DNA from 3 places in the Blautia sp. MB18-30 genome. Region 3 is predicted to be linked to each of the others. Evidence: predicted binding sites of a transcription regulator. Region 3 holds the regulator's gene; each other region holds the start of a gene.

Region 1 (3,278 bases), on a different contig from region 3:
GTAATAGGGCAGGCGATAATTCTCTGCGATCTTACGTACCAGCGCTGCCGCTGCCTTCCAGTCCGGAAGCTTCTCCCCAAGGAATGCATGGAATACGGTTCCTGAAGTATACAGAGTCTGCAGATCGTCCTGAATATCCAGTGCGTCAAAAATATCCGCAGTGTAATCAACCGGCAGATGAGAGCTGTTTGTGTAATACGGAGTGTCGCCCTCTTTTCCCGCTGTTTTGATATCCGGATAACGGCTTCTGTCGTGTTTGGCAAGACGGTATGCAGTGGACTCTGCCGGTGTTGCCTCCAGGTTGAAAAGCTCTCCCGGATACTGCTCCTGATAGTCTGAAAGACGACTTCTCATATGCTCCAGAACCTCTTTTGTAAACTTCTGGGTTTCCGGATCTGTCATGTCTTTTTTCAGCCAGCAGGCATTTAAGCCCGCTTCGTTCATTCCCACAAGACCGATGGTGGAAAAATGATTGTCAAAGCTTCCAAGATATCTCTTCGTGTACGGATACAGTCCCTCATCCAGAAGCCTGCTGATCACATCTCTCTTGATATGAAGAGATCTTGCGGAAATATCCATCATGTGGTCCAGGTGCTGATAAAATTCCTTCGGCGTTCTGGAAAGGTATGCGATACGCGGCATATTGATGGTAACAACGCCTACAGAACCTGTACTCTCACCGGAGCCAAAGAATCCACCACTCTTTTTGCGGAGCTCACGGAGATCCAGACGGAGGCGACAGCACATGCTGCGGATGTCGCTTGGCTTCATATCACTGTTGATATAATTGGAAAAATACGGAGTACCGTACTTGGAAGTCATCTCAAAGAGAAGACGGTTGTTCTCGGTATCAGACCAGTCGAATTCCTTTGTGATGGAGTAGGTCGGGATCGGATACTGAAATCCACGTCCGTTGGCATCTCCCTCGATCATGGTCTCGATAAATGCCTTATTGACCATATCCATTTCTTTCTTACAGTCTTTGTATTTGAAATCCATGTCCTTGCCGCCTACGATAGCCGGAAGCTCTGCAAGGTCGTCCGGAACGGTCCAGTCCAGTGTAATGTTGGAAAATGGTGCCTGAGTGCCCCAGCGGCTTGGAGTATTTACGCCATATACAAAGGACTCAATGCATTTCTTAACCTCCGGATAGGAAAGGTTGTCTGCCTTTACAAAAGGTGCCAGATAAGTATCAAAGGATGAAAATGCCTGTGCGCCCGCCCATTCGTTCTGCATGATACCCAGGAAATTCACCATCTGGTTGCAGAGTACACTTAAATGCTTTGCAGGTGCAGAAGTGATCTTACCCTCAATACCACCAAGTCCCTCTCGAATCAGTTGCTTCAGGGACCAGCCTGCACAGTAACCGGTCAGCATGGACAGATCATGGATATGGATATCTGCATTTCTGTGTGCATCTGCGATCTCGTTGTCGTAGATCTCAGACAGCCAGTAGTTTGCGGTAACTGCTCCGGAGTTGCTTAAGATCAGACCTCCTACAGAATAAGTAACCGTTGAGTTCTCCTTTACACGCCAGTCCTCAACCTTTACATAGCTGTTTACGATTTCTTTATAGTCAAGGATGGTGGATTTCATATTGCGGATCTTCTCACGCTGCTTACGATAAAGGATATACGCCTTGGCAACATCAGAATATCCGGCCTGGATCAGTACGTTCTCCACACTGTCCTGGATATCCTCAACAGAAATCCGGTTGTTCTCGATCTTATTCTGAAAATCCGCTGTAACACGAAGTCCCAGAAGATCGATCATATCCGAACTGTAATTCTTACCTTTGGCATCAAATGCCTTATCAATTGCCGCAGTGATCTTCCCCATTTTAAATTCGTCTAATTCACCGTCTCTTTTTACTACCTGAAACATAAGAAAATGCCTCCCTCATGCATTTATTTATAAGCGGATATTTCATTCCGCCTCACTTGCCTGCTTACGAACACACTCCGTTTCACGATCTGTGTTCAAAGCGCTGTAGGCTTATTGTATCAGACACGCCTCTTTGCGTCAACATAAAAAGTACCATATATAGTGCCCGTTTTGTTCACGGTACTATATATGGTACTGAGTAGATATTTTAACATTATGTGACTTTCGGATAGATTTCCCGCGGAACTCTTGCTTTTACAGCAATCCCTCCTTCGGTATACTCTTCCGAAAGAAGCTGTCCATACTCACGGATCAGCTGGATCTGACCGGCCTCCGAATAAGGAAAAAGCCGTTCCATATAAATCTGTCCTTCTGCCAGTATCTCAGAAAGAAGCTGCTTAAATTCCTCAAGCCCCTCTCCTGTCCGTGCGGAAATCTTCAGCGTATGGTCTGCTCGGAGATCCCGAAAGCTCTCCCCGGAAACACGGTCCTGCTTGTTAAAAAGTGTGATCGTCTTTTTTCCAAGGGCACCAAGCTCTTTCAGGGTTTCATATACGATATGCATCTGCATCTCCGCCTGAGGATTGGATGCATCTACCACATGAATGATATAATCCGCATATTTGGCTTCCTCCAGGGTACTCTTGAAGGCTTCCACCAGATTGTGGGGAAGCTTGCGGATAAAGCCTACGGTATCCGTAAGAAGAAGCTGCTGTCCGTCATCCAGTGTCAGAAGACGGGTAGTCGGATCCAGTGTGGCAAACAGCTTATCCTCCGAAAGCACCGAAGCGCCTGTCAGTGTATTCAGAAGTGTTGACTTTCCTGCATTGGTATAGCCAACAATGGCTGCTGTCTTCAGATTTCCCACAGCTCTTCTGGAACGGATCAGCTCTCTGTGCTTTTCTACCTGGGAAAGCTCCTGCTTCAGTGCGGATATCCTGTTCCGGATCAGACGACGGTCTGTCTCCAGCTTTTTCTCACCAGGGCCTCTGGTTCCGATTCCTCCTCCAAGTCGCGAAAGAGAAGAACGTAGTCCCACAAGACGTGCAGACCGGTAACGAAGCTGTGCAAGCTCTACCTGGATCTTGCCTTCACTTGTGACGGCACGCTTCGCAAAAATGTCAAGGATCAGCAGGGTACGATCCATAACCTTACACTCCAGCTCCCGCTCCAGATTATTCATCTGGGCAGGAGAAAGCTCATCGTCACAGATCACACCATTGGCATCCAGGGCATAGAGAAGACCTTTTACCTCTTCGATCTTGCCTTTTCCGATATAGGTGCCCGGATGTACGGCCTCACGATTCTGAATGATCCTGCCTGCAACCGCCGCACCTGCCGTAGCCGCAAGTTCTCCAAGCTCATCCAGGGATTCCTCCATGTCATCCCCCCGA
Region 2 (3,278 bases), on a different contig from region 3:
CCTGAAGCTCATTTAACGCTGTGATACCGAAGGAAGCTGTCATAGGCTTCAGGATCTTGCCAATCTTTTCATTCGGTTTCAGATGTCCGCCGTAGAAACCGCCTTCACAGTATGCAAGCGGGTTGGTGGATGCACGCATCTGTCCCAGATATTCGTAAGTGCGAATGTGCAGGTTACGGATCATTTCCAGATAGAAATCCAGAACCTCATAGAAATCTCTGCTCTCCGCTCTGGCCTTTGCAAGGATCATCGGAAGATGAAGGCTTACCGCACCAATGTTAAAACGTCCCACAAAAACAGGCGTATCATTCTCATCCGCCGGCTCCATACCGCCACGCTCATACCACGGACTTAAGAAAGCACGGCATCCCATCGGGCTGATGACCTTCTTGTATTTCCTGTACATACTGGAAATATAGCCTGCGCCGGACATAGACAGCCAGTCCGGATACATGGTTTTGGAGGAACACTCCACACCAGCCTCAAAAATATCCTCACAGCACTTTCCGGGACCATGGATCTCTTTGTCATAAAGGAATACGATCTTCGGGAAAAGTACCGGTTTCTTGTGTCCGGCCTTACCCTGTCCTCCCTGATGGACCTCAAGAAGGGAAACCGTACACATCTTCTCAAACTGCTCGGTTCCGAGACCAAGTGTCACCGTAACAAACGGATAATCACCTCTGGAAGAACCGACGGTATTCAGCTTGTACTCAATTCCCTGCCAGCCCTGGTCATAATCCCTGCGGACCTTATCAAGAGCATACTCAATAGCTCTCTCCTCACGGCCACTCCAGCTCTCATCCGAGTATTTCATAAATTCGGAAATATATTTATCATAGCTCTTCTTTGCATACGGTGCCAGGATCTTATCAACCTCCGGCACTGTAAAGCCACCATACTGCTGTGCTGCTGTACTGAGAATGATATCCCCCATAACATCAAAGGCTGTATCCAGAGTCTTCGGCTCGTTATACCAGACATTGCCCATCTCAAAACCGCCACTTAAAACAGCTGCCACATCGAACAGACAGCAATTCATGGTATCCAGACGTGCAGACTGGTCATGAATATAAATGTAGCCGTCCTTACATGCCTGAAGCTCATTACGGTTCATAAAAAACTTCCGATAGAGTTCCTTGTTCAGCTCATTAAAGATCAGGCTTCGTTTCGTGGCAACAAGGGCGCTGTCTGTATTGGCATTACTTTTATCACCGATATAACGGATCGCCTGACTCTTGGTATAGACATCATCCATCATATGGATAAAATCCAGCTTGTAATTCCGATAATCACGGTAGCTCTTGGCAACTGCCGGATTCACACGCTCCAGAGCCCCCTCCACGATATTGTGCATCTCCTGGATCTCAATCTCATTCTTTCCAAGGGAATCCGCATGCTCCTGGGCAAAACGGCAGATAAAATCCTTCTCCTCGTCTGAAAAAGTATAAAGAATACGCTCTGCGGATTTGTTCACGGCAGCCACGATCTTCTGCGGATTAAACTCCTCTCTTGTCCCGTCTTTCTTGATCACATATAACATTGCTCATCCCTCCCTGTGCTATATATAAGTCGCTATGCAAAATACTATATATAGTACCTATATCTTCTATATATTGTTTTTCATCTATATGTTGTGCTAGGCATGAGTATAACACAGCTGAGGAGAAAAGAAAAGGGATATTTCTGTATACACGAAAATACAGACACTTAGCACTGCCTGATCTCACTGCAGAAATATTCTCACAAATTCGTTCCGATCCAGTCTGCAAGAAAATCCCATAATTTTGGAAGCAGAATGGCCAGTGTCACTATAAACCATATGATCCAGCCTGCCCCACTGCTTTTCTGATCTTTTTTTTGCTGTTTTTTTCCCTGATCTAAAACTTCTGCACGATTTCTGCCCACCGTTGTTTTATTCCTGGTATTAACTGCCGCTGCAGTCTTACGTCCGGCTGCTGCACCTGTATTCCGGCTTCCGGTTAGATTCCGATTCAAATCGGTATTGCGGCTTGCATTCGTATTCCGGTTTATGTTTGTATTCCGGTTCGCGTTCGTATTCCGGTTTACGTTCGTATTCCGGTTTACGTTTCCGTTATGTTGTGTTGTTTGATCAGCATCCTTTCCATACTGCCGCATCATATCCCTCACTTTGGCGGAAGCATGTTTATAATGTATCTCCCGGGGCTCATTCAGATGATATAACACCTCATCATTTCTGTAAGGCATCCCACATAATGAACACCTGCCATTTACAACCTTACCCCCACAAACCTGACACCTTTGACCTGCCATAAGCTCCCTCCATTCTATCCGTCAAAACGGATATTTATATTTCCATCGTAAACATAAGCATTCTTTTTTCAGTATATCACACTAGGCATTTAATACCCAGTATTTTTCTACGATACCTCAAAAGACTTCCCCTCTCATTATATTGCCACTCCACCCATTTTCTGCTATAATACCCCACAGAGCAATAAGCCTAAAAATCATCAGGAGGAGCCGATAATGAATACAATCACAATCCCCGCAACCTATCATGCAGACCTGAACCTCCATGACACACAGATTGCGATCAAAACAGTAAAAGATTTCTTCCAGCAGACACTCTCACAGAAGCTGAACCTTCTTCGAGTATCCGCTCCAACATTTGTAGCACCGGAATCCGGCCTTAACGACAACCTTAATGGTGTAGAGCGCCCGGTAAGCTTTGATATCAAGGCTATCGAAGGAAGCAACGCCGAGATCGTACACTCCCTTGCCAAATGGAAACGCTACGCACTGAAAAAATACGGATTTTCTCACGGAGAAGGTCTTTACACAGATATGGTAGCCATCCGCCGGGATGAAGATCTGGACAATATCCACTCTGTTTACGTAGACCAGTGGGACTGGGAAAAGATCATCTCCAAAGAAGAACGTTCCATGGAGACTCTCAAGGAAACCGTACGCACCATTTACAGTGTCCTTCGTAAAACTGAGAAATACATGGCTGTACAGTATGACTACATCGAGGAGATCCTTCCGAAGGATATCTTTTTTATCACAACTCAGGAGCTTCTTGACATGTATCCGGACTGCACACCGAAGGAACGTGAATATCGGATCACCCGTGAAAAGGGCGCTGTCTTCCTTATGAAAGTCGGCAAAACCCTCACCAACGGCGAGCGCCACGACGGACGTGCCCCGGACTATGATGACTGGGAACTGAACGGTGATATCCTCGTATACTATCCGGTACTTGACATTGCCCTTGAGCTTTCCTCAATGGGAAT
Region 3 (3,278 bases):
TAATGTGACGTTCACGCTCTCCAAGCCGGTTCATGGCATCTCGAAGAGAAATATCCTCCACCCAGTTTTCTTCCAGGTTCTTTTTATCACTGATCTGATCCATAACATATAGGGTATCTCCGCCTTCGGAATACACGGGCTCAAAAAGGCTTACCGGGCTCTGGATCGCATCCATGGCATAGACGATCATTTCCTTGTCGATACCGATCTCATCAGCGATTTCTGCAATGGTAGGCTCTTTGAGATGCTGCCGCATATAGTTTTCCCGGGTATAGATGGTTTTGTAAGCGATATCCCGCAGAGAACGGCTGACCCGTATGCTGTTGTTATCACGGAGATATCTTCGGATCTCTCCGATGATCATGGGAACTGCATAGGTGGAAAATTTTACCTGAAGAGTGGTGTCGAAATTATCGATCGCTTTGATCAGGCCGATGCAGCCGATCTGAAAAAGGTCATCCGGATTTTCACTGCTGTTCTGAAAACGCCGGATCACGCTTAAAACAAGCCGCAGATTGCCTTTGATGTACAATTCCCTGGCTTCTTCATCGCCAGCTTTGATTCTTTTAAAGAGCTCCGCCTTTTCTTCCTGATCGAGAACGGGAAGGGTTGAGGTATTTACTCCGCAGATTTCAACTTTATTCAGTGCCATCTTAGAATCCTCCTTGTCTTGTCAGTACATTAAGATGATTCTCAGAGGGCGGTTGAAATATACTTTTTCAGGGAAAATATAAAAAATAAAGGGCCTTGACAATAAGGAGGTATTTATTCTCCGGACAGCAGTTTTTCATTACGGAAATCAACAAGGATGATATCTTCGCCGATCTGGCGGATGCAGTCCCATGGAATGGAATATTCATTTTCTTTGGAAAAACACCAGCAAAATTTTCCCGGTTCCGGCATGATCAGGGCTTTCAGACGTGCGGTTTCACAGCAGAATTCCACATCAAGAGGGCAGCCAAGACTGCGGCAGGTATGGATATTGATCACTTCTTTTTGTTTCAGCTCACAGATGCGCATAAATTCATCACCTGGTATGATTTTATGGAAAATCTGTAAAATTTATGCAAGTCCGATTATTGACACATTATGTGCATTTATTTTATAATAAAAACAAATTTAGTAATGATTTACTGATCCGGAAAGGGGGAGAGTTCTGTGAGATGTCCGTTCTGTAACCAGGATAATACAAGAGTTGTAGATTCCAGACCTGTAGAGGATACCAATTCCATCCGCCGCCGCCGTCTCTGTGATGCCTGCGGAAAGCGTTTTACAACTTATGAGAAGGTGGAAACGATTCCGCTGACTGTGATCAAGAAGGATCAGAACCGGGAAAGCTATAAACGTTCCAAGATCCAGGATGGTGTTCTTCGTGCTTGCTATAAGCGCCCCATTCCCATTGAGAGAGTGGAAGAGATGATCGATTCCATAGAAGGAGATATTTTCCGGTCAGAAGACCGTGAGATCAGCAGTACCAAGATCGGAGAGATCGTTATGGAGCATCTGAAGGATCTGGATGCGGTGGCGTATGTACGATTTGCGTCTGTATACAGAGAGTTTAAAGATGTCAGTACCTTTATGGATGAGCTGAAGAAGCTGATCAATTAAGAGATTAAATGAATAGACTGCAAATGCAGGAGATTTCAGGCCGATTGTCAAAAGACAACCGGCCTTTTTTGAAACATGAATGTTCGATTTTTCAGAGATCGTAAAAGTGGATACAAAAAAACAGGAACCGCCTGGGAAAAATCCTCTGCGGTCCCTGCTATAAATATATATTAATGATTCAGGAAACTTAATTAAACAATACCCTGAGCTTTCATAGCGTCAACAACTTTTTCGAAGCCGGCGATGTTTGCACCTACAACATAGTTGTCTTCCATACCGTAACGTTTAGCAGCGTCATCAGCTTTGTGGAAGATATCGATCATGATGTGGTGGAGTTTCTCATCAACCTCTTCTCTTGTCCAGGAAAGTCTCATGGAGTTCTGGCTCATCTCAAGTGCAGATGTGGCAACACCGCCAGCGTTTGCGGCTTTACCAGGCATGAAGAGAACACCGTTCTCCTGAAGGTATGTTGTTGCATCAAGAGTAGTAGGCATGTTTGCACCTTCAACGACGTATTTGCAGCCATTTGCAACCAGTGTTTTAGCTCCGTCAAGACCAAGCTCGTTCTGAGTAGCACATGGAAGGTAGATATCACATTTGATATTCCAGATGCCAAGTCCCTCAGTGTAGGTAGCACCCTCAACACGGTCTGCATATTCTTTGATACGTCCACGTTTTACTTCTTTGATATCCTTTACGACGTCAAGGTTGATTCCGTTCGGATCGTAGACATATCCGTTGGAGTCGTTCATTGCAACAACCTTGGCACCAAGCTGAGTAGCTTTCTCAACAGCGTAAATAGCTACATTACCGGAACCTGTTACAACGATTGTTTTTCCTTCTACGGAATCATTGTGAGCTTTGGCGATCTCGTTGAGCATGTATACAACACCGTAACCGGTAGCCTCTGTACGGATCAGGGAACCTCCGAAGGAAAGACCCTTTCCTGTAAGGACACCCTCATAAAGGCCACGGATTCTCTTATACTGTCCGAAGAGATAACCGATCTCACGTCCGCCGACACCGATGTCACCAGCCGGAACATCTGTATCTGCGCCGATATATTTGCAAAGCTCTGTCATAAAGCTCTGGCAGAATGCCATAACCTCTCTGTCAGATTTACCCTTAGGATCGAAGTTGGAGCCACCTTTTCCACCGCCGATCGGAAGACCTGTAAGAGAGTTTTTAAAGGTCTGCTCAAAACCAAGGAATTTCAGGATACCCTGATTTACAGAAGGATGGAATCTTAAGCCGCCTTTGTATGGTCCGATGGCGCTGTTGAACTGAACACGATATCCCTTGTTAACCTGTACAGTTCCGTTATCATCGATCCACGGTACTTTGAAGGAGATGATCCTCTCTGGCTCTACAAGACGCTCAAGGATGGAAAGTTTACGATACTCTTCCTCATTTTTGTCAATTACGACTTTAAGGGAATCGAGAACTTCCTTAACTGCCTGATGGAATTCTGGCTCGCCAGGATTCTGTGCTACAACTCTTTCATAAACTTCTTCTGTGTAAGACATTGTTGTTTCCTCCTCATCACATATTAAATTGCGTTGAAAACTAAATTCGAGTGCTATTATACATTAACATGCTAAAAAAGGGAAGTGCTAAATTTGATTTTTTTAAATTTTTATTTCTTGCGTTGAAAGCCTAAATGTGAGATG

Evidence for each region. Region 3 encodes NrdR, which represses ribonucleotide reductase genes. Its sites were predicted from a motif close to CACAANATNTTGTG; they were not measured.
Region 1: NCY57_RS05060 (ribonucleoside triphosphate reductase) is a predicted target of NrdR. The motif match lies at 2,036-2,049, and genes of this name have one in related genera.
Region 2: nrdD (anaerobic ribonucleoside-triphosphate reductase) is a predicted target of NrdR. The motif match lies at 1,586-1,599, and genes of this name have one in related genera.

What each region holds. Positions count from the first base shown of each region.
Region 1 covers NZ_JAMOYY010000007.1:80,738-84,015, forward strand. Annotated here, with positions in the region: gene NCY57_RS05060 (ribonucleoside triphosphate reductase) at 1-1,884, opposite strand, end outside; gene hflX (GTPase HflX) at 2,099-3,278, opposite strand, start outside.
Region 2 covers NZ_JAMOYY010000007.1:57,053-60,330, forward strand. Annotated here, with positions in the region: gene nrdD (anaerobic ribonucleoside-triphosphate reductase) at 1-1,543, opposite strand, end outside; gene NCY57_RS04950 (hypothetical protein) at 1,744-2,295, opposite strand; gene asnA (aspartate--ammonia ligase) at 2,512-3,278, shown strand, end outside.
Region 3 covers NZ_JAMOYY010000002.1:103,301-106,578, forward strand. Annotated here, with positions in the region: gene sigG (RNA polymerase sporulation sigma factor SigG) at 1-652, opposite strand, end outside; gene NCY57_RS01340 (YlmC/YmxH family sporulation protein) at 766-1,020, opposite strand; gene nrdR (transcriptional regulator NrdR) at 1,159-1,608, shown strand; gene gdhA (NADP-specific glutamate dehydrogenase) at 1,800-3,134, opposite strand.